Regions from separate parts of the Lawsonibacter sp. genome, predicted to be linked through region 2. Evidence: riboswitches for the same ligand, from Rfam matches in the RefSeq annotation. Region 2 holds a riboswitch; the other holds the start of a gene.
What was found. Region 2 has a riboswitch for lysine ahead of asd (aspartate-semialdehyde dehydrogenase). Riboswitches for the same ligand answer to the same signal wherever they lie in the genome.
Positions count from the first base shown of each region.

Region 1: another riboswitch for lysine. It lies ahead of MR825_RS14290 (3-keto-5-aminohexanoate cleavage protein); the one in region 2 lies ahead of asd (aspartate-semialdehyde dehydrogenase).

Region 1 is NZ_JALFGV010000170.1:4,375-16,325, forward strand. Features, by position in the region: gene MR825_RS14260 (MurT ligase domain-containing protein) at 1-642, opposite strand, end outside; gene MR825_RS14265 (FAD-dependent oxidoreductase) at 726-2,162, opposite strand; gene MR825_RS14270 (hypothetical protein) at 2,203-2,586, opposite strand; gene MR825_RS14275 (helix-turn-helix domain-containing protein) at 2,723-3,031, shown strand; gene MR825_RS14280 (hypothetical protein) at 3,272-4,279, shown strand; gene MR825_RS14285 (MutS-related protein) at 4,282-5,769, shown strand; lysine riboswitch at 5,872-6,050, shown strand; gene MR825_RS14290 (3-keto-5-aminohexanoate cleavage protein) at 6,170-6,991, shown strand; gene MR825_RS14295 (L-erythro-3,5-diaminohexanoate dehydrogenase) at 7,245-8,288, shown strand; gene MR825_RS14300 (L-erythro-3,5-diaminohexanoate dehydrogenase) at 8,348-9,391, shown strand; gene ablA (lysine 2,3-aminomutase) at 9,495-10,760, shown strand; gene MR825_RS14310 (lysine 5,6-aminomutase subunit alpha) at 10,853-11,951, shown strand, end outside.
Region 2 is NZ_JALFGV010000017.1:32,453-44,403, reverse strand. Features, by position in the region: gene MR825_RS01695 (stage II sporulation protein M) at 1-113, opposite strand, end outside; gene scfB (thioether cross-link-forming SCIFF peptide maturase) at 432-1,793, opposite strand; gene scfA (six-cysteine ranthipeptide SCIFF) at 1,865-2,005, opposite strand; gene MR825_RS01680 (TIGR04086 family membrane protein) at 2,070-2,495, opposite strand; gene yajC (preprotein translocase subunit YajC) at 2,554-2,850, opposite strand; gene tgt (tRNA guanosine(34) transglycosylase Tgt) at 3,022-4,152, opposite strand; gene MR825_RS01665 (TfoX/Sxy family DNA transformation protein) at 4,165-4,422, opposite strand; gene MR825_RS01660 (TetR/AcrR family transcriptional regulator) at 4,450-5,022, opposite strand; gene queA (tRNA preQ1(34) S-adenosylmethionine ribosyltransferase-isomerase QueA) at 5,069-6,124, opposite strand; gene MR825_RS01650 (SpoIID/LytB domain-containing protein) at 6,121-7,683, opposite strand; lysine riboswitch at 7,871-8,050, shown strand; gene asd (aspartate-semialdehyde dehydrogenase) at 8,210-9,295, shown strand; gene dapA (4-hydroxy-tetrahydrodipicolinate synthase) at 9,305-10,195, shown strand; gene dapB (4-hydroxy-tetrahydrodipicolinate reductase) at 10,215-10,979, shown strand; gene MR825_RS01630 (RrF2 family transcriptional regulator) at 11,406-11,837, opposite strand.

The DNA of each region.
Region 1 (11,951 bases), on a different contig from region 2:
ATACTCCATGGGATGCTTGCAGTGGGGGCAGTACGCCCCGTCCCGGTAGCGGCCGGAGGGCTGCGTCTCGGAGAAGGGCAGCCGTTCCACCCCGAACCAGGTGACCGGGTTGTCCCGCCCCAGAGCGAAGCAGGACACCAGCGGATCGTCTGCGTTGAGGATGAGCCTGGTCCCGGGGTGGATGCTGTCCTGGAGGATGTCGAAGATCCACTCCGGGTGTCCGTTGCGGGTGAGCTGGTCCCGATAGAGGTTGGTAATGACGTAATGCGTGGGGGTAAAGTGCCGGAAGGTGTGGCGGGCAAAGCGCTCGTCGCTCTCCAGCAGGATCACGTCGCTGCGGCAGGTCCCCCCCAGCGTGCAGTCGGAGAGCAGGAAGGTGGTCACGCCCTCGATCTGGTTGGAGCCCTCCCGGTTGTAGGCCACCTTCCAGCCGTTCTGCCGCAGCACGTGGGCGATCATCTCGACGGTGGAGGTCTTTCCGTTGCTGCCGGTGACGGCGATGACCCGGTCAGGCAGCTTGATCTTTTGCAGGATATCGGGGTCCAGCTTCAGGGCCACGCTGCCGGGCAGGCTGCTGCCCTTGCCCAGCAGCTTGCCCGCAAAGCGCAGCAGCTTGCAGGCCAGGATGGCGATGGTTTTCATCTTTCAGGCTCCTTTGGAGCGGAAATCGGGCTCCTTTTGATGCTATCTAAGATACCACATTTTCCCCCCCGTTGCAACGGCCATCATTCCGTCAGATGCGTCTGCGCCGGTCCCTCCAGCAGGCGGCCCCGGTGGTCGAAGCGTGAGCCGTGACAGGGGCATTCCCAGCTTTTTTCATCCGGGTTCCACTCCAGCTGGCAGCCCAGATGGGGGCAGCGGGTGGAGACCAGGAACAGCTCGCCCGTCTCGTCCCGGTAGGCGCCCACCTTTTCCCCGTCCAGCTCCACCACGCCGCCGTGGCCGCTGGGCAGGGCCTCCAGCTCCGCGCGGCCGGAGGTGAAAAGCTGGCGCGAGAGGCCTTTTACCGTCTGCTTGCCGTCCTCCAGCAGGTTGGCCCCGGCGGCGGGCAGCTTGAAGCGCCGGGGCGAGAAAACGGCCCCGTCCGGGTCTTCCCGCCCGGTGATACGGGCGCTGATGAGCATGGCGGCGGCCATGGAGGAGGTCATCCCCCACTTCTGAAACCCGGTGGCCACATACCAATTGGGGACGGAGGGCGCGTACACGCCGATATAGGGCACCCCGTCCAGTGGGATGCAGTCCTGCGCGGACCAATGCGCCGCCTCCCGGCTGTCCGGATAGCAGCGCCGGGCCGCCTGGCGCAGCAGCTCATAGCGTCCTCCGGCGGAGTTCTCCCCCGTCCGGTGGTTGCCGCCGCCCAGCAGCAGGTATTCCCCCGCGTTTCGGAAGGAGAGCCCTTCCGGGTCCACGCCGTAGTACATGCCGTCCAGCTGCGGGGCGTTTTTCAGCGCCAGCACGTAGCTGCGCTCCTGGTGCATCCGCGCGAAATAGTAGCCGGGGGCGTTGACGAAGGGGAAATGGCAGGCGAACACGACGTGCCGCGCCCGCACGGTCCCCCGGTCGGTCTCCACCCGCCCTCCGTCCACCCGCAGCACCAGGGTCTGCTCATATACCGTCACCTGCTCCGCTACCGCCGCCAAAAAGCGCAGGGGATGGAACTGGGCCTGCTCCTCAAAGCGCACCGCACCCTTCACCGGGAAGGGCAGGGCGGTCTGGGCGGTAAACTGCGCGTTCAGGCCCAGGGCCCGGGCGGCGTGGGCTTCCGCGCGCAGCGCGTCCTCGTCCAGCGTGGAGTAGAGATAGGCCGCCCGCTCCTCCAGCGCGCAGTCGATGGCAAGCTCCCGGACGATACGCCGGTACTCCGCAATGGCGCGCTGGTTGACCCGGGCATACTGCCCGGCCTGCTCCGCGCCGAACCGGCGCGTCAGCTTGTCGTAGATCAGCCCGTGCTGACTGGTGATCTTGGCGGTGGTGTTCCGGGTCTGCCCGCTTCCCAGCCGCTGCGCCTCCAGCACCACGGACTCCACCCCCGCCTCCTTCAGCAGCCAGGCGGTGAGCACCCCCGCCATGCCGCCGCCGATCACGGCCGTATCGGTCTCCAGGTCGCCCGGCAGCGGAGGCCGGGGGGCTATTTGGGTCGTTTCGCTCCAAATCGATGGCATTTGCCTCACCTCCGCAACAGCTTTTGCAATCGGAAGGAAATTATTCCCGCAAACGCCAGCGAAATACGCCGTTGCCCACGCATACCGGCTCAAAGGCGCGCAGCCAGGTACACAGGGCGCAGAGCTGCCTGCGCGTCCGGTTGGGCGTGCCGTCCACGTAAAAGGTCATATAGGCCAGCTCTTCCGGGCGGTGGACCCGGGCCTGCCAGAGGGCGCGGGAGACGCTCTGTTTGACCGACGCGGCGGAGACCCGGTATGTGACACCCAGCCGGATGAACACTTCCCGGTCCGGTTCCCACCCCGCCAGGGCCCACTCCAGCGCGGTTTTGATGTACCGCCACCCCTGATAGCGGCGAGCGATCCCAAGGCAGGCTAGAACTACCTCGGCCTGGCGGTTTTTTTCAATTTCACAAGTTACGTCCATATCTATTTCACCTCTTGTTTTTTTAATTTATAGCTAGTTCAAATTTATACTCCATCTTAAATATAGTGTATAAAACCATAATTTTCAACAAACATCTAGTACAATTATAGAAAAGCTTTTTTGGGGGGTGGATATTGTGTTTGAAGAGCAATTGGCCCGCCGCCTCACTGCACTGCGGGAACAAAAGCAGGTATCCGCCCGCGAGATGAGCCTTGACATCGGCCTGAGCGAATCTTACGTCAACAACATCGAAAATCAAAAGATGCTACCCTCCATGCGTAATTTTTTCTACATTTGTGACTATTTCGGTATCACGCCCCGGGAGTTTTTCGATGATGAAACTCCCTGTCCCCAGCAGCTGCACCGGCTGATGGACGCTTTAAAGGCGTTGGACGCCAAGCAGCTGGATGCGCTCGTCAACCTCGCGGAACAAATGAAACGCTAGAGCCGGCGGCCGGAACGGGCCCCGGCTCTGTTGTTTTCTGGGGCGCCCGGCGGAAACGCGCCCCCCCATTGACAGAATCGTCCAAAGGCTTCTATAATACTCTCTGTTGAATCAACCGCGCTGGGGTCGAACGGCCCTTTGGAACCGTCCGGATCGGATTCGGCCACGGCCGCAATGCGTATTTCCGCCGGCATGGCGCGCCATGCCGGCGAACGGCGCAGGATTTCCTGCGCGATGGAGGTGCATTTTTTGAAAAAGCTCCTGGCCCCCCTGGTGGGGGACGCGTCCCCGGTAACGGTGATCGGGCTGTGCAAGAACGCGGGGAAGACCACCGCCATGCGCCGCCTGATGGCGGAGCTGGAGGAGGAGTGCCTGGGCCTGACCTCGGTGGGCCGGGACGGCGAAGGCACCGACCTGGTGACGGGCACGGAAAAGCCCGACCTGTACATCAAAGCCGGCGACCTGTTCGCCACGGCCCGGGGCATGCTGCCGCTGTGCGACGTGACGGTGGAAGTGGCCTGCCTGACCGACGTGATGACCCCGCTGGGCGAGGTGGGCGTCTTCCGCGCCCTGTCCGACGGGTATATCCAGCTGGCCGGACCCTCCGCCGCCGGGCAGCTGCCGCCGCTGTGCGAGGTGTTTGCATCCCTGGGGGCGGACCGGGTGCTCATCGACGGGGCCGCCGGGCGCAAGTCGCTGGCCGGGGCCGGGATCGAGGGCGCCGCGCTTTTGTGTACCGGCGCTTCGCTGGACCGGGACATGGACCTTGTGGTGGCCGAGACCGCCCACACCTGCGCCCTGTTTGCCAGCCGCCGCCCGGAGCACCCCGCCCTCTGCGCCGCGCTGGACGCCTGCACGTCCCGCTTTGCCCTGTTCACGCCCGAGGGCGCGCCGCTGGAGCTGCCTCTGGACGAGGCCGGCGCCCCCCGCTGGAACAAGCTGCCCCGCCGGCGCTGCGTGCTGTGGGCGGCGGGCGGGATCACCGACCCGCTGCTCAAGACCCTGGCCCGCCGGGGCGCGCCCCTGACCCTGGTGGCGGCCGACGCCACCCACGTGCTGGCCGGACGGGCGGCCTGGGATCTGTTCCTCCGCTCCGGCGGCGCCCTGGCGGTGCGGCGGGAGCTGACCATCGCCGCCGTGGCGGCCAATCCCTGGTCGGCCTACGGCTGGCATTTCGATCCCGATCAATTCGTCTCCGCCCTCCGGCGGGTCCTGGACCTGCCGGTGGTGAACGTGAAGGAGGAGTAACCATGGAACTGACTCACGAGCTGCGCGAACATTCCGGCCTGCAATGGGTGCTGGACCGGCTGGTCCCCCTGTCCCCCTTCGGCCGCGCCGCCGCCCGCGCCCCCCGGTGGTACGGCCCCGGGGAGGAAGCCGCCCTGGCCGACGAGCTGGACAACCTGGCCCTCTCCCTCTCGCTCTGGGACGCCAAGCAGCTCCCCGAGCCGGAGGAGCAGCCCTGCTGCTGCGACGCGCCCAAGGCCGTCCGGCCCAAGGAGCCCCCCCTGCGCGGCGTGACCCGCTGCCTGCCCCTGTTCCATGATATCCGCGGCAGCTTCGACCGGGACCCCGGCAACCCTTTTGACCTGGTGGAGCTGTTTGAGATCAAACATTTCCTGGTCACGCTGGAGCAGGTGCAGCAGGCCTACGCGGCCCTGCCCCCCTTTGCCGGGATCGCGTTCCCTCCCATGGACGCGGCCCTCGCCCTGGTGGACCCGGACGGCCGCCGCCTTCCCGCCTTTTCGGTGCTGAGCTCCTACCACCCCGGTCTCGGCCCCCTGCGCGAGCAGAAGGCCAGGCTGGAAAAGACCATCCGCGCCGCCTCGGAGGCGGAAAAGCCCGCCCTTCTGGAGCAGCGGCGGGAGCTGGCCGTGCGGGAGGACCAGCTGGAGCTGCTGGTGCGCCGGGACCTGACCTGCAAACTGATGGAATATAAGGCGGACTTTCTGGCCAACATGGACGCGCTGGGACGTCTGGACCTGATCTTCGCCAAGACCAAGCTGGCCCGGCGGTACGGCTGCCGCCGCCCCGTGTTCTCCCGGGACGGCTCCATCACCCTGCGCGGCCTGCGCCACCCCCAGGTGGCCGAAGACCTGCTTGCCCGCGGGGAAGCCTTTACCCCGCTGGATCTGGAACTGAACAAGGGCTGCACCGTGATCACCGGCGCCAATATGGGCGGCAAGACGGTCTCCCTGCGCTCCGTGGTGCTCTCCCTGCTCCTGTTTCAGTGCGGCTTTTTCGTCTTCGCGGAGGAGGCCCGCCTGCCCCTGTTCCACCATGTGTCCCTCATTCTGGCGGACAGCGGCCCCGGCGCGGGCGGCCTGTCCTCCTTCGGCAAGGAGGTCCACCTGCTGGACCGCCTGCTCCAGCACACCCGGGGCAGCTTCTTCTTTGTGGCGCTGGACGAGTTTGCCCGGGGCACCAACCCTCAGGAGGGGGCCGCCCTGGCCCGCGCCCTGGTGCGCCACCTGGGCACCCTGGACTGCGTGGCCCTGATGACCACCCACTACGACGGCGTGTCCGACGTGGCCACCGCCCACTATCAGGTGGCCGGGCTGGTACGGGAGATCGACGGGGACGAGCATGACGACCCCCGCCGCCGCATCGCCCGCCGGATGGATTACCGCCTGCTGCCCGCCCCTCCGGGAGCGCCCTGCCCCCGGGACGCCCTGCGGGTATGCCGCCTTTTGAAGCTGGACCCGGAGCTGATGGAGCTGTTCCAGGCCGACCTGTAGTTCGTTTTTTCTGTCAATTTTTTCAGCACAAATTTGTACAAAAAAAGTGTTGACAAATACCATGCTTTGGGATATATTGACTTCGTAAACAAGTAAATAACATGCATGGATAGAGGCGCGGAGCACAAGGTAACAGGCACGATGGCAAGGGCGGGCGAGCCCGATGCGGCCTGTGAATGTGTGCGCCGCCGAAGGGGGACGCGTACCGTACAACCCTCCCCCTGAGCCGTGGGCCCAGCGCTTACGGATTGTCATGAGTAACATGAAGCGCTATTTATGACGGACAGAGCCGAAGCACGGTCCTGTTGGTCATAAATAGCGTTTTTTGTTTTTGTGGAGCGCTGTCCCGTCGGTTTTTTTCCAGACGGGTCGGCGCGTACTTTTTTGGAGGAGGTATTTTATGGAAAAGCTCATCATTACAGCGGCCATCTGCGGCGCAGAGGTCACCAAGGAGCAGAATCCTGCCGTCCCCTATACCATCGAAGAGATGGTGCGTGAGGCCAAGAGCGCCTTCGATGCCGGCGCGGCCATCATCCACGTCCACGTCCGCTGGGACGACGGGACCCCCACGCAGGACAAGGAGCGCTTCCGCGTCATTATGGACGCCATCCGGGAAGCCTGCCCCGGCGTCATTCTGATTCCCTCCACCGGCGGCGCCACCGGCATGACCCCGGAGGAGCGCCTGCAGCCCACCGAGCTCTTCCCCGAGATGGCTACCCTGGACTGCGGCACCTGCAACTTCGGCGACGATATCTTTGTCAACGACATGCCCACCATGCGCGCGTTCGGCAAGCGGATGCTGGAAAACAACATCAAGCCCGAATACGAGTGCTTTGAGATCGGCCATCTGGACACCATCCTGACCATGGCCAAGAAGGGGCAGGTCCCCGGCGCGCCCATGCAGTTCAACTTCGTGCTGGGCGTTCCCGGCTGCACCCCCGCCACGCCGGGCCACCTGGATTATCTGGTCAAGATGATCCCCGCCGGCTCCACCTGGACCGCCACCGGCATCGGCCGCAACGCCTTTACGCTGGCCGCCGCCGCGATCGCCATGGGCGGCAACGTCCGGGTCGGCTTTGAGGACAACCTGAACCTTTCCCGCGGCGTTCCCGCCAAGAGCAACGGCGAGCTGGTGGAAAAGGTCGTGCGCCTGGCCAGGGAACTGGGCCGCGCGATCGCCACCCCCGACGAGGCCCGCGCGATCCTGTCTCTGAACAAGTAATCCCCGGGGATTTCCCAACCGCACCCACAAAACACTCCCCAACCCGGAATCCCTTATTTCCCAAACTGGAACCCCAATCTCCCCAACCGAAAACCCGATTTCCCAAGCTGGAAACCCGATCTCCCCAACCAGGCAAAAACTCCCCAACCAAACGCAACGCACAGACCCAATCTCCCCAACCAACGCACAGACCCAATTCTCCCCAACCCGAACTATCCCACAGACCGAACAATTGAAGCAGGAGGAATTTACTATGCAGAAAAAAGGCAACAAGTACGGCACCCACCGCGTCATTGAGCCCAAGGGCGTTCTGACCCAGGCGGCTTACAAAATCGACAACAACATGGACGAGATCTACTCCAATGAGATCCTGTGCAATGTGACCGCCCTGAACATCGACTCCGCCTCCTTCACTCAGATCTCCGACGCCTGCGGCGGGGACGAGCAGAAGATCGGCGAAATGATCATGGGCATCGTATCCGAGCGCGGCAAGCAGCAGAATCCCGTCACCGGTTCCGGCGGCATGTTCATGGGCAACGTGGCCAAGATCGGCGACGATCTGAAGGGCAAGATCGATCTGAAGGAGGGGGACAAGGTCGTCTCCCTGGTCTCCCTCTCCCTGACCCCCCTGAAGATCAACAAGATCAAGGCCATCCACAAGGAGATCGACCGTGTGGACGTGGACGCTCAGGCCATTCTGTTCGAGAGCGGCATCTACGCCAAGATGCCCGACGATATGAGCGAGCCTCTGGCCCTGGCCGCCCTGGACGTGGCCGGCGCTCCCGCGCAGGCCCGCAAGCTGCCCAAGGAGGGCGACGATGTGCTGATCCTGGGCGCCAACGGCAAGTCCGGCGTTCTGTGCGCTTACGAGGCGCTCAAGAAGGTCGGCCCCAACGGCAAGGTCGTCGGCGTTGTCCGCAATCCCAAGCAGGTCCAGGGTCTGATCGACCTGGGCGTTTACACCGACGTGATCGTGGCCGACTGCACCAAGCCCGTCGAGGTCATGGAGGCCGCTCTGGCCATCACCGGCGGCAAGGAGTACGATATCTCCATCTGCTGCGTGAACATTGAGAACTGCGAAATGGCCGCCATCCTGCCTGTCCGCGACGACGGTCTGGTCTACTTCTTCTCCATGGCCACCTCCTTCACCAAGGCCGCTCTGGGCGCCGAGGGCATCGGCAAGGACGTGACCATGATCGTGGGCAACGGCTACACCAAGAACCACGCCGAGATCACCCTGAACGTGCTGCGGGAGAATGCCAAGATCCGCAAGCTGTTCGAGGAGAAGTACATCTAATCAACAAGATACGGGGGAGCGGGCCGCGGCCCGCTCCCTTCCAAGCGGGAGGTGGACCCATGCAGAAAAAAGGCAATCGGTACGGCTCTCACCGGGTCATCGAGCCCAAGGGCGTCCTGACCCAGGCGGCCTACCGTATCGATAACAATATGGACGAGATCTACTCCAACGAGATCCTGGTGAACGTCTCCGCCCTGAACATCGACTCGGCTTCCTTTACCCAGATCGCCAACGAGGCCGGACACGACGATGAGAAGATCGGAGCCAAGATCCTGGAGATCGTGGCGGAGCGCGGCAAGCAGCAAAACCCCGTTACCGGCTCCGGCGGCATGTTTATGGGCACGGTCGCCCAGCTGGGCGACGATCTGAAGGGGAAGATCGACCTGAAGGAGGGCGACCGCATCGCCTCTCTGGTCTCCCTGTCCATGACCCCCCTGAAGATTAACAAGATCCTCGCGATCCACCAGGATATTGACCGGGTGGAGGTGGATGCCCAGGCCATCCTGTTCGAGTCCGGCCTGTACGCCAAGCTTCCCGACGACATGAGCGAGGAACTGGCTCTGGCCGCCCTGGACGTGGCCGGCGCCCCCGCCCAGACCCGCAAGCTGGTCAACCGGGGCGACAGCGTTCTCATCCTGGGCGGCGCGGGCAAGAGCGGCATGCTCTGCTGCTATGAGGCCATGAAGCGCTGCGGCGCTACCGGCCGCGTAGTCGCGCTGGTTATCAGCAACGAGGACGCACGCCTGCTCAAACGTCTGCGCCTGTGCCATGAGGCCATCGTGGTCAGCGCCACCGAGCCGGTGGCGGTACTGGAAGCCGCGCTGGAGGCCAACGGCGGGCAGGAATACGACGTGTCCATCTGCGTGGTCAACGTGAAGAACTGCGAGATGAGCTGCATCCTCCCCGTGCGGGACGGTGGCACCGTCTACTTCTTCTCCATGGCCACGTCCTTCACCAAGGCCGCTCTGGGCGCCGAGGGCGTAGGCAAAGACGTGACCATGATCGTGGGCAACGGCTACACCAAGGGCCACGCGGAGATCACCCTGAGCGAACTGCGTGAGAACGAGAAGCTGCGCTCCTATTTCCAGGCCAAATACGTCTGAGGGGGCGCGATCCCCCGCCCGCCGCAAAACGGCGGAACCTCTGTAAGGCGCCGGGGACCCGGCCCCGGTCCATCAAAATTATGTAGAAGGCGGTGCTCTTATTATGATCGAATCCCGTCGCCATATCCTGTTCCCCAACGTTTCTGATGAAGAGTGGAACGACTGGCACTGGCAAGTCAAAAACCGTATCGAGACCCTGGAGGACCTGAAGAAGTACGTGGAGCTCACCCCCGAAGAGGAAGAGGGCGTCAAGGCCTGCCTGGGCACCCTGCGCATGGCCATTACCCCCTTCTATCTGTCCCTGATCCAGCCCGGTGATCCCCGCGATCCCGTCCGGCTGCAGGCCATTCCTACCGCCAAGGCGCTGCACCAGGCCGTCTCCGACCTGCTGGACCCCCTGCACGAGGATGAGGACTCCCCGGCGCCCGGTCTGACCCACCGTTATCCGGACCGCTGCCTGCTGCTGATCACCGACCAGTGCTCCATGTACTGCCGTCACTGCACCCGCCGCCGCTTCGCCGGCCAGCATGACGCGGGCATGCCCGTGGATCAGGTGGATCAGGCCATCGAGTACATCCGCAACACCCCTGTCATCCGGGACGTTCTGCTCTCCGGCGGCGATGCGCTGCTCTGCTCTGACGAGCGCCTGGAGTACATCATCGCCAAGCTGCGCGAGATCCCCCACGTGGAGATCGTCCGCATCGGCTCCCGTACCCCGGTGGTCCTGCCCCAGCGCATCACGCCCGAGCTGTGCAACATGCTGAAGAAGTATCACCCCATCTGGCTGAACACGCACTTCAACCACCCCAACGAGATCACCCCCGAGGCCGCCAAGGCCTGCGCCATGCTGGCCGATGCCGGCATCCCCCTGGGCAACCAGAGCGTGCTGCTGGCCGGCATCAACGACTGCGTGCACGTGATGAAGAAGCTGGTCAACGAGCTGGTCAAGATCCGTGTGCGTCCCTACTACATCTACCAGTGCGACCTGTCCATGGGTCTGGAGCACTTCCGCACCCCCGTCAGCAAGGGCATTGAGATCATCGAGGCTCTGCGCGGCCATACCTCCGGCTTCTGTGTGCCCACCTTCGTGGTGGACGCCCCCGGCGGCGGCGGCAAGACCCCGGTCATGCCGCAGTACGTCATCTCCCAGACGCCGCACAAGGTCATCCTGCGCAACTACGAGGGCGTCATCACCACCTACACCGAGCCCGAGCATTACGAGGAGACCTGCCAGTGCGAGTACTGCAAGGCCGAGCGCGAGGGCAAACGCAAGGTGGAGCTGATGGGTGTGGCCGGTCTGGAGCGCGGCCAGGCTCTGTCCATGGAGCCGGCCAATCTGGAGCGTCATAAGCGCTCCCACCACGAATAAGTACCTCCTCTCTCCTCCTGCGGGCGGGCCGCTGCTGCGGCGGCGGTCCGCTCCCCCCTTTTGACTGACACACAGAATGGAAGTGAGTGCATTTGGAATCCAAGCTGAATCTTGATTTTGATCTGGTGGCGCAGGCCCGCCAGCACGCCTCCCGGGTAGCGGACGATACCCAGCGTTTTATCGACGGCTATACTACGGTGGCCGTGGAGCGTACCATTTGCCGCCTGTTGGGCATCGACGGAGTGGACGAATCCGACGTTCCCCTGCCCAACGTGGTGGTGGAGCACCTGATGGACAAGGGTGCTCTGGCCCAGGGCGCGGCCTTCTGGCTGGGCAACGCCATGCTGGAAACCGGCAAGGACCCCCAGGCGATCGCCGAGGACATCGCCGGGGGCAAGCTGGATCTGACCGCTCTGAGCGCTCATGACGAGGCCGCCATCCACGACGTGATCGCCCCCATCGTTACGGATGCTCTGGCGCGCATCAAGGCCCGCCGTCAGCGCCGTGAGGACTTCATTGCCGCCCACGGAGGCGAAAAGCAGGGCCCGTGGATCTATCTGATCGTGGCCACCGGCAACATCTATGAGGATATTACGCAGGCGACCGCCGCCGCCCGCCAGGGCGCCGACGTCATCGCCGTCATCCGTACCACCGGCCAGTCCCTGCTGGACTACGTGCCCTACGGCGCCACCACCGAGGGCTTCGGCGGCACCTACGCCACCCAGGAGAACTTCCGCCTGATGCGCGAGGCCCTGGACAAGGTCGGCGAAGAGATGGGCCGCTACATCCGCCTGTGCAACTACTGCTCCGGCCTGTGCATGCCCGAGATCGCCGCCATGGGCGCCTTCGAAGGGCTGGACGTGATGCTCAACGACGCGTTGTACGGCATCCTCTTCCGCGACATCAACATGCAGCGCACCCTGGTGGACCAGAACTTCTCCCGCGCCATCAACGCCTACGCGGGCGTGGTCATCAACACCGGCGAGGACAACTACCTGACCACCGCCGACGCGGTGGAGGAGGCCCACACCGTTCTGGCTTCCCAGTTCCTCAACGAGCAGTTCGCCCTGCGGGCGGGCCTGCCGGAGGAGCAGATGGGTCTGGGTCATGCCTTTGAGATCGATCCCGATGTGGAAAACGGCTTCCTTTACGAGCTGGCTCAGGCGGAAATGGCCCGCGAGATCTTCCCCA
Region 2 (11,951 bases):
GCGAGGATGCAGCCTGCCAGGCCGCCTGCCAGAAAAAAAGCCCCTACTATGGCCAGTGCGGGGAAAAAACCGCCATCCGGCACATCCCAAACGCCTGCGACCGCCCTGCGCATCCAGCCTCACCTCCGTGAGAGCATATGCGCGCGCCGGGACAAGTAGAAGCGGCAAAAGTGGAAGCGGTATATACAAATATAGACCACTCGATCGGCTTGTGCAAGAAATCTTTGCAAAAAATCGCATTTTTGTATATTATGCCAATGTATTATGTAAATTAAATTATGTAAACCTCGTGATCAAAAGAGTACGGCGCCGCAGCGTGCGGCGCCGTACAGGCTCTATATGTGGTATTGTCCGTAGGCTTTTGCGCAAGATATTCGTTTTTGCGGGCCAATCCTGCCGATTACAGTCTGTATAATTACAATTTGTATACCCTACGCTCCCATACCGGCGGCGATGGCCTTCAGCGCGATGGCGCATTCCAGCCGCTTGCGCTCCAATTCACATCCGACACGGTGGGGGCGTTTTATGTCACCGTTGACAAGCAGATTGGATGCGCTGCAGCCGCCGGAGCAGTAAAACCGGGCCCAGCAGCTCCGGCACTCCTCTCTGGTATAGATGTTCAGGGCGGCAAATGTTCCGGACAACGCCTGATCAAAGCTTCCATCGTACAGACTGCCCAGCTTGTATTCCTCGTTGCCCACAAACTGGTGGCAGGGGTAGATATCCCCCTCCGGCGTGATGGCCACATATTCGCAACCTGCGCCGCAGCCCCGCAGGCGTTTGATCACGCAGGGGCCCTGGGCCAGATCTACGTTGAAATGGAAAAAGTTCGTCTCCGGATGATCCCGCAGGTATTCGGCCAGGCGTTCATACTCTGCCTTCAGCGCAGGCAGGTCGGCCTCCTGGAGAGCATAGGGATCCGTCTCCTTCCCCACCACCGGCTCCACGGAGATGTTTTTGCCGATTGCGGCCAGGGCCTTCACATCCTCTGCAAAGTCCTGGTGGAAGCGGGTAAACGTACCGCGGAGATAATAGTCCTTGGTTCCACGGCCTTCGATCAGCTTTCGAAACTTCGGTACGATCACGTCGTAGCTGCCTTTGCCGTTGATTGTGGGACGCAGATCGTCGTTGACCGCTTTGCGTCCGTCCAGAGACAGCACCGCATTGGACATTTCACGGTTGATGTATTCGATGGTTTCGTCGTCAAGCAGTACGCCGTTGGTGGTAATGGTAAAGCGGAAACACTTTCCGTGTGCTTCCTCGATGGAGCGGGCATATTCCACCGTCCGCTTCACCGTATCCATGGCCATCAGCGGTTCGCCGCCGAAGAAGTCCACTTCGATGTTCCGGCGATGGCCGGATTTGGCGATGACAAAGTCGATGGCCCGCTTGGCGGTCTCGGCGTCCATGGTCAGGCGATGGCCGGTGCCGAAGTCTCCGGTAGAGGCAAAGCAGTATTTGCACCGGAGATTGCAGTCGTGGGAGACGTGGAGGCACAGCGCCTTCACCAGTGCCTGCTGCTGCATGGAGGCCGCCTTCTCCCGGTCGATGTAGTCGTCCTCCTCGAAGAGCAGCCCCTCCGCAGTCAGGCTGCGCAGTTCCTGCCACGCCTCCTCCAGCGCGGCGGGGGCATACCGGGACAACGTCTGGCAGACCTCCTCCGGACAGTGTTCCGCTATGGGGGGCTTCACCTGCTCCAGCAGGTGATACGTCAGCTCGTCCAGCACATGGACGGCGCCGCTGTTGACATCCACGGCGACATTGACGCCGAGGGCTTGAAAGGTATGTACCATAAATTTGATCCTCACTTGGCGCATTCCATGGAAAAAGGGTGGGAAACCCCACCCTCTCCAATCAGCGGTTCTTACTTATTCTCGCACTTCTGGTTTGCCACGGTGCAAGAGGTCTTACAGGCGGACTGGCAGGAGGTCTGGCACTCGCCGCAGCCGCCGTGGGCGGCGCTGTTTTTCAGAGTCGCGCCGTTGAGCGTCTTCACATGCTTCATTCTGGTTTCCCTCCCATAACAAATGGTTTAGGAGGATTATAGCATAGCCGCGGCCCGATTTCAATTATTTTCTGCGCTTTTTCTTTCCACCGCTCCGCTTTCCGCCGCCCAGCAGCCCAGCGGCCGCGCCGCCGCACAGACCGCCGCACAGCAGTCCGATCCCGCCCTGCTCCACCGACATGGTCTCAAAGAACAGCACGCCAACCGTAAGCAACAGCAGAAAAAGCACCGCTCCGGTACACAGCCCTACGATCAGCGTACGCCTGCCGCAGCGGCGAACCGCCAGCATTCCGCCTGCGAACGCCCCCACCACACAGCCGACGATACTCAGCTGATAAGTAAGACCGTCCGCCAAAAGCCCCCGTGAGATGAGCACCGAGGCAGCCAGCAGGAACAAAAGGCATACCGCCAGCGCCGCGGCCCCACCCAAAACGATCCCGACCCCGTAGCGCAGCAGCTTCGCGGCCTGATCCTCCTCTGTTTTCCGCATAAAAACACCCTCCCTTGCCACGTTCCTACTGGAACATATGCCGGGAGGGCGTTTCGTATTACTTCTTGTCCTTGGAATCCTTGGTCTCGCCCGCGCCGTTTTCCGTGGCCTGGGTGCCCTTGGTGGAAATCGCCCACTTGGTGAATTCCATGCGCACGCGGTCGGCGCCGGTCTCAATGACGATGGTGTCCTCCTTGACTGCGCAGATGGTGCCGACGATTCCCCCGATGGTGGTGATCTCATCCCCCACCGCCAGTTCGGAGCGCATCTTGGCAGCCGCTTTCTTCTTTTTGTTCTCGGGCCGGATCAGCAGGAAATAAAAGACTGCGATCAGCAGGACAAAGGGCAGGATCATACTCAGCATGCTTCCGGTGCCGCCCTCCTGCGTCAGCATCGCACTCGTTACCTGTGTCAGCAAAACAATCCCCTCCGATAAATACTTGGATGAACCTCTTCATCACGTAAAAGCTATTATAAAACGAAATGCAGGATTTGACAAGCCTTTTTCGCAGGATTCACAGATTCTTCACAGGCGTCCGGCCAATTTGGGGGAATATTCCGCCCGGAAGTCCGCAAAACAGCCCTCATCCAGGGCCTGCCGGATCCGTCCGGCCAGGGCGTTGTAAAAATACAGGTTATGCAGTACCGCAAGGCGCATGGCAAGCATCTCCCCTGCCGCGAAGAGGTGGCGCAGATAGGCGCGCGAAAAGGAGCGGCACACTGGGCAGGCGCAGTCCGGGTCGATGGGCCGCTCGTCCAGCTTGTATTTTTCATTCTTGATGTTCATGGCGCCCGACCAGGTAAAAAGCTTGGCGTGTCGGGCGTTGCGGGCAGGCATGACACAGTCGAAGAAGTCCACGCCCCGCGCCACGCCCTCAATGATGTTGGAAGGGGTGCCCACGCCCATAAGATAGCGCGGCTTGTCCACGGGCATATAGGGCTCTATCACGTCGATGATATCGTACATGACCTGTGCCGGCTCTCCCACCGCCAGACCGCCGATGGCGTAGCCCTCACAGTCGATCTTTGCGGTTTGCTGCATGTGCCAGATGCGCAAGTCCGGAAAGGTCGCCCCCTGATTGATGCCGAAGAGCATCTGTCCCGGATTCACCGTCTCCGGAAGGGCGTTGAGCCGGTCATGCTCTGCTTTGCACCGCTCCAGCCACCGCAGCGTGCGTTCACAGGAGGCCTTGGCATATTCATAGGTGGCCGGATTTTCCACGCATTCGTCAAAAGCCATGGCAATGTCGCTGCCGAGGTTGGACTGGATCCGCATGGACTCCTCCGGCCCCATAAAGATCCGCCGCCCGTCGATATGCGAGGCAAAGGTGACGCCCTCCTCCCGGATCTTCCGCAGTCCAGCCAGAGAAAAGACCTGGAAGCCTCCGGAATCGGTGAGGATCGGGCCGTCCCAGTCCATGAACCGGTGCAGCCCGCCCAGCGCGCGCACCACGTCGTCTCCGGGGCGCAGGTGCAGGTGATAGGTATTGGACAGCTCCACCTGGCAGCCGATCTCCCGCAGATCGTGGGCGGAGAGAGCTCCCTTAATCGCGCCTTGGGTTCCCACATTCATGAACACCGGGGTCTGTACCGTGCCATGGGCACAGGTAAATTCGCCGCGCCGGGCACGGCCTTCGGTCTGGATGAGTTTAAACACGCAAACGCTCCTTTATTTCAGGCTTTGATGAAAGGCACGCAGCTCGGTCCTGCAGGTATCGGGCAGCTCCTTCTTGCGTACGCCCCGGATCGCCCCTTCCAGGGCCGGCAGCTGGTGCAGGCAGGCGTTGGGGTCCGCCTGGGCGCGAATCTGTATCAGGGCTGCCCGGCTGCCCATGCTCCGCAGCGGTTCCGGGGTATCTACGCCGATTTTGTGAAGACGTTCCGCCAACACCGGGCCGAGATTGGGCAAGCAGGCCAATGATCCCATTCCAATTCGCCTGCCTTGAGCGGACCGTCAGGAAAAAGCGGCCAGGCCCTGATTGGTCAGCCGCAGCAAAAGTCCCGCCATTTCACCCGGCGACTTGCGCATGCCGCTTTTCAGCCAATTCTGCAGGATGCCGATGCTGCCGGTGATGACATAACGGTACAAATATTCCACGGTCTCCGGGTCGGTGGAGCGGGACGCCTGCCATTGCTGGGCATACTGCTCCTGAAACAGAGCCGTGACCCGCTTTTGAAAGCTGAAATCGCCCTTCTCGCTCAGCAGCAGGCTGCAGAAGTCGCGGTTATCCGCGATATACTGAAAAATCTGCTCCACGACTTGAAAGGCCTCGCCGATATCGGCGCGAAAATCGAAGGCGGACAGCCGCTCCCGGATCTCGGAGATGATCTCGTCCTCGATCTGCTGCAGCAGATCGTATTGATCCCGGTAATGGGCATAAAAGGTACAGCGGTTGATGTCCGCCCGCTCACAGAGCTCTTTGATGGTAATCTTTGCAAGCGGCTTTTGCTCCATCCACTCGATCAGGCTCTTTTTCAGGACCATCTGTGTATACCGCGTGCGCCGGTCGCTCCGGTCTGCGTGCATACCGTCTCCTCCTTCCTCCGCATCTCCCCCAATGTGCCGCACGGCGTCAGTCCGGCTGATCGTCCCTTGGGATAAGGTCTGTGATGAACATCGCATCCCCGAAGGAGAAAAAGCGATAGCGCTGTTCCACCGCTTCCTGGTATGCCGCCAGCACCTGCTCCCGTCCCGCCAGTGCGGAGACCAGCATGATGAGGGTGGACTCCGGCAGATGGAAGTTGGTAATCAGACCGTCCAACGCCTTAAAGCGATACCCCGGGTAGATGAAAATATTGGTCCACCCGGCGCTCTCCCGAAGCGTGCCGTCCTCCGAAGCCCAGCTCTCAATGGTGCGGCAGGAAGTGGTGCCCACACAGATGACCCGTCCGCCGGTCTGCTTCGTGCGGTTGATGGTCTCGGCCGTCTCAGCCGGAATCATGCAGTACTCCGCGTGCATCTCATGGTCGGTGATCTCGTCTTCTTTCACCGGACGGAAGGTCCCCAGGCCCACATGAAGTGTAACGTAGCATACCTTTACGCCCATTTCGCGCACCTGTTCCAGCAGCGCACGGGTAAAGTGCAGTCCCGCCGTCGGCGCGGCGGCGGAACCCACCGCCCGGGAGTAGACCGTCTGATAGCGCTCCGGGTCCTCCAGCTCCTGCTTGATATAGGGCGGCAGGGGCATCTTGCCCAGCTGCTCCAGCTTTTCCAAAAAAATACCCTCATAGTCAAAGCGCACCAGGCGGTTGCCGCCCTCGCAGACTTCCAGCACCTCAGCGGTGAGGGCGCCGTCTCCGAAGGAAATGCGCGCGCCGGGCTTGAGCCTGCGTCCCGGCCGGACCAGGCACTCCCACACCTTGTCGCCCCGGTCGATGAGCAGCAGCACCTCCGCTGCGCCGCCGCCGGGCACGCGGTGGCCGACAAGCCGTGCGGGCAGGACCCGGGAGTCGTTGAGCACCAAGCAGTCGCCCGGGCGCAAGAGGGCGGGCAAATCGTAAAAATGCATATGCCGCCGCGCCCCCGTGTTCTTATCCAGCACCAGGAGCCGGGAGGCATCCCGGCGCTCCAGCGGAGTTTGTGCAATCAGTTCCTCCGGCAGGTAAAAATCAAAATCAGCGGTCTTTATGGCTGGCGCACCTCGATTCCGGTATAGTAGAATTGCAGGATATCCCAATAAGTATAGCCCTGCTGTGCCATAGAATACGCGCCCCATTGGCTCATACCCACGTGATGGCCCCAGCCGGTTCCGGCGATGGTAAAGGTATCGCCCCCCGAAGCGGCGGATGGGGCCAACTGCTTCACCGCGGCGTCGCCGCCGATGACATAGGGTTGGCCGGAGGGCAGCTGGGATACCGTTCCGCTTCCGTCCACCGCGTATACGCCGCTCACAGAGGGCAGCGTCCCCTCCCCGTTCACCGCGTAACCTCCGCTTCCGCCCGAAATGCTGTAGCGCTGGGAACGCAGTCCCAGAAATGTCCGGCAGTCTTCCTTCGTCTTCGTGAAGCTTTTTCCCGCCGAATCTGTAAAGGTAATTGCCAGTACATTCCCCGTGGGCGACGTTTTTGTGACCTGAACGTCCACGATGCCGGAATTGGCGTAACCCTTGCCGTTGAGCAGATCAGTCAGCTCCTGGCGGGTATAGGTCACACTCCAGCTGTAGCGTTCAATTTTATCGGATACAGCGGCCTCATAGGGATCCGTCTTCCCTTTCAAATAGGGCGTGTCCTCATACCAGATGTTCCCCGCGTCTTCCGTAGCTCCGCCATCGCAGGAAAAATAGACCGGCTCGGTCAAGCCGCCGTTATACCAGATATATTGGCCATAAGTGGCCTCCACCGCCTGGCGGCTGGCGTCGCTCATGCCGGCGATCCCCCTGTAAGCCTGGCAGTGGACCGTGTTGCAGATATCGAAGCCGTCGGAGCTGTGCCGCTGATCCAGCAGCTTGGCATAGCCGTAAGTCCGGGCGCATACCGCCTGGGCCTTCAGGGCCTCCAAGGGCCAGGAGGCGCTCATCTCGGACAAAATGACCCCCTGCACATAATCCTCCATGGGAAGTACGTTGCTCACCGTCAGATTGCCGCCGCTGCGCCGGTACTGGAACGCGCCGTAATAGGTATTTCCCCGGAAAATAGTCCGGGTCTTGACCGTATCATCCAAACCGGGCTGGACCGCCAGGGCCCATCCGTCGGTGCTGTCGAACTGGAACAGGATCGTTCCGGTCCCCGTCTCCACCACCGAAACGCCCGTGCCCGACGGGGCCGTCACCGACGCTCCGGGCACCGCGGCCTGTGCGTTCTGTGCCGAGGCGCTGTCCAGATAGGAGCCGAGCCTGACGTAATAGGCTCCGTCGATCCATGCCGGAAAGGCGCCGGCATACCGGCAGGCCGCCGCAGACGCCGCCTGGAAGTCGGCATAGCGCTCCGGAAGCTGGAGATGATAGCCCCCCACGGCAATGCCGGAAGAAATGGAGTCGTAATATCCAGCCCAGCCGCCCACAGTGCCGTAATACACGGTCTGATCCTTTACCATGGAGATCGCAGTTTTCGCCGTGCTGCCCAGCGGAACAAAGCGCAGGCTGCCGTCAAAATAGCCGAAGCGGTACCCGGAACCCACTTCGTTGAGCAGATTTGCCCCTGGCAGGGCGCTGCCGCCGTAAAAGAGCCCCACCCGGATGGTCGGATTCACCTGTACCGAGGCCGCCTGGGCAGGCGCTGCACCCATCCATTGGGAAACCATCAGGAGGGCGGCTGCAAGTTGTATAAATTTCAAACATTTCCCTTGCTTCATTTGTCAATTCTCACATCCCGGTTTTGTTGACACGATTCTTCGAATTGTGGTACAATTTTTAAAATTTCAATTCCATAGGCGTTATTAGCATAACAGAGGTCGCGGCTGTTCAACAGTAGCGCGGGGAGGGCTCCGGTGGCCCCTGGAACCGCTGCGAAAGGGGACGCCGCCGAAGGAGCCCGGTCCACGGAAGCCCCGCTCCTGGTCGCCCGGCGAAGAGCCGTCCGACTGTCGCCGCGCGCCGCGGTGGAGCGCTGTCTGCTTTTGGGGTATCTTGTCAAAGGCAAATCGTCTTTGACATTATAGTACAAAATCAGCAGTTCTGTAAACTGCTGATTTATTTTTTGCTTCGATCCGGTTTTGCCGGTCTCAAACGAGCCGGCAATGGAATAGGATACATCATGAACGATGGAGGTCATTGATTATGGAAAAGTACAAGGTCGGCGTCATTGGCGGTACCGGTATGGTCGGTCAGCGGTTTGTGACCCTTTTGGAAAACCACCCCTGGTTCCAGCTCGCCGTTATCGCGGCCAGCGGCCGTTCGGCCGGCAAGACCTATGAGGAAGCCATCGGTACCCGCTGGGCCATGGATACCCCCATGCCTGAGGAGGCGAAAAACCTCGTCGTCATGAATGCCGCCGAGGATGTGGAACGGATCGCCGCCCAAGTGGATTTCGTCTTCTCCGCCGTGGACATGAAGAAAGAGGAGATTCAGGCGCTGGAGGAAGCGTATGCCCGCCATGAGTGCCCCGTGGTCTCCAATAATTCCGCCCACCGCTGGACCAGCAACGTGCCCATGGTGGTGCCGGAGATCAATCCGGAACACATTCAGGTCATAGAGGCCCAACGAAAGCGACTGGGGGTGGAGCGCGGGTTCATTGCCGTCAAGTCCAACTGCTCCCTCCAGAGCTATGTCCCCGCACTGCACCCCCTGCGCGGCTTTGGTCTGGAAAAGGTGCTCGTCTGCACCTACCAGGCCATCTCCGGTGCGGGCAAGACCTTCCAGACCTGGCCGGAAATGGTGGATAATGTCATCCCCTACATCGGCGGCGAAGAGGAGAAGAGCGAGCGTGAACCGCTGAAGCTCTGGGGCAAGGTGGAAAACGGCGTGATCGTCAACGCCGCGTCGCCCGCCATCACCGCGCAGTGCCTGCGCGTCCCCGTCTCCAACGGCCATATGGCCGCTGTTTTCGCCACCTTCCAAAACACCCCTTCCCCGGAGGAGATCAAAGACAGTTGGGCAAATTTCAAGGGCCGCGCCCAGGAGCTGGCCCTGCCCACCGCGCCCAAACAGTTCCTGCATTATTTTGAGGAGCCAGACCGCCCCCAGACCCGTCTCGACCGCGCGCTGGAGGGGGGCATGGCCGTATCCGTGGGCCGTCTGCGGCCCGACACCCAGTACGATTATAAGTTTGTCTGTCTTTCCCACAATACCCTGCGCGGCGCAGCGGGCGGAGCCGTCCTGCTGGCCGAACTGCTGTGCGCGGAGGGGTACATTCTAAGGAGGTAACCCCCTATCATGAGAGAACCTGTTTTTACCGGAGCCTGCTCCGCCATTGTGACCCCATTTGACCAGAGCGGCGCTGTCAATTACGATCGGTTCGGCAGACTGATCGACGAGCAGATCGCACGCGGCCTGGACGCTATCTGCGTCTGCGGCACCACCGGCGAGTGCGCCACCCTTTCCATTCGGGAGCATATTGCCGCCGTGGAATACTGTGTCAAGCGGGTCAATCATCGGGTCAAGGTCATCGCCGGCGCGGGAAGCAACGATACATCCGCTGCCGTTTACCTGTCCCAGCACGCTCAGGACTCCGGGGCCGACGCTCTGCTGCATGTGACTCCCTATTACAACAAGGCGTCTCAAACTGGTCTCATCAAGCATTATGAATACATAGCCGACCGGGTGGAGCTGCCCATCATCCTCTATAACGTCCCCTCCCGGACCGGCGTTTCCTTCACGGCGGAGACCTATCAGGTTCTCTCCCAGCATCCCAAGATCAACGGCGTCAAGGAAGCCAGCGGAAACTTTTCCCTGCTGGCGCACACCCGCTCAATCTGCGGCGACGATTTTTACGTCTGGTCCGGCAACGACGATCAGGTGGTGCCCATGATGAGTCTGGGCGCCAAGGGCGTCATTTCCGTGGTGGCAAATATCGCGCCGGAGATCATGATCCAAATGACCCACCTCTGCCTGGAAGGCAGATTCGGGGAAGCCAGCGCGCTTCAGCTGCGGTATATGGATTTTATCGACGCGCTCTTCCTCGAAGTCAACCCCATCCCCATCAAGGCCGCTATGAATTTGGCCGGCTATGATGTGGGCTCTTTGCGGCTGCCCCTGTGCGATATGTCCAACGGGCATCTGGAAACGCTGCGCCAGACCATGATAAGCGCCGGGATCCTTTCTTGACGCGGGAGGGATGTGGAACATGGTAAGGCTGATCATTTCCGGCTGTAACGGCCGGATGGGCCGGGCGGTGGAGGCGATCTGCACCGCCGAACCGGATGTTGAGATCGTCGCAGGCTTTGACCTTCTTGGGGCGGGAGAGCGGGAGTTTCCGGTCTTCGCCTCCCCGGCCGACTTCCGGGGCGAGGCCGATGTGGTCGTGGATTTTTCCTCACCGGCGGCGCTGAACGCGCTGCTGCACTTTGCAAGGAGCCGCCGGATACCTCTGGTACTGTGCACCACCGGATATCTTCCGGAGCAGCTGTCCGCGATTGACGCGGCCGCACGGCAGATCCCCATTTTCCGTTCCGCCAACATGTCGTTTGGAGTAAACGTGCTTTTGGACCTGGTGCGCAGGGCGGCGGCGGTGTTGGGCGAGCGCTATGACGTGGAGATCGTGGAGCGCCATCACAACAAAAAATTGGATGCGCCCAGCGGTACGGCTCTGATGCTGGCGGAAGCGGCGGCGGATGGGCTTTCCGATACGCCGGAGTACGTCTATGAGCGCCAGAGCATCCGCAGGGCCCGTCAGGCCCACGAGATCGGGATCTCCTCCGTACGGGGCGGCGGTATTGTGGGGGATCACGAGGTCCTTTTTGCCGGGCGGGACGAGGTCATCGAATTGCGTCACTCCGCGCTGAGCCGCGAGGTCTTTGCCTCCGGCGCGGTGAAGGCGGCGCGTTTCCTGGCCGGCATAGACGCCCCCGGTCTCTATTCCATGGCAGACCTGGTCGGACAATTCAAATGACCTGAAGCGGGGCCCGGGATTCTCCGGGTCCCGCTTTTTCAGGGCGCAAAAACGACCGCTTAGCCGCTTGAAAACGCCGTTTGGGCAAAAGCACTTGCCAATCGCCTGCAGACTGGATACACTGGAAACACGAAGGAGGAGGGCGCCAATGAAGCTGAGTATCCGCGAAGACCCGGAAGTTCCGGAGACCACCATTGCAATCCCCTGCTTCCTGGCGGTGTTTTGGTCATAACGCTGTGCTTTGAGCTCTATTACCACATTGCCGGACGAAAGTACGACGGTTTGTTGGGCCAATACAAAAAGCGGCAGGCTGAAAAAGATAACGGCAGCGCCCGCTCCGTTTTTCAAAAAAGCCCTGCAGGGCTCGCGCCCGAAGGCGCGTACTCTGAGGGGCTTTTTTGTGTTGGTCCCGTCCAGGCTGTCCCATCATATAATATATTCGTTGCCCGGTCGGCCTGATACCATGAGGTCCGCAATGGTGATGCCGTCGAAAAACGTACGGATCATGGCATCCAGCTTTCGCCACATGGGCAGCGTGCGGCAGTCCGCCATGCGGGGGCACTGGTATGCGTCATCCTCCAGGCAGGCAACCGGAGCGAGACTTCCCTCGGTCAGGCGCAGGATGCTGCCAACGGTACAGCGCTCCGGCGGCTTGGCCAGACGGTAGCCTCCCCCCTTCCCACGCAGACCGGTCAGTATCTTTTCCCGTACCAGCGCTTTCAAAATGCTCTCCAGATACTTTTCAGAGATATCCTGCCGCTCCGCGATCACCTTTAAAGGAATATAGCCGTCCGCTTGATGTTCTGCCAGGTCGATCATGACCCGCAGCGCATAACGGCCTTTGGTCGAGATCATCATTGAGGACATCCTCACTTTCGTTGGTTTAACCAATTATACAATAGGTTTAATAGGTTTTCAATGGGCGGATAGAGAAAATGTGGCAGAAGGATTGACAAGGTCGATGACAAGGTA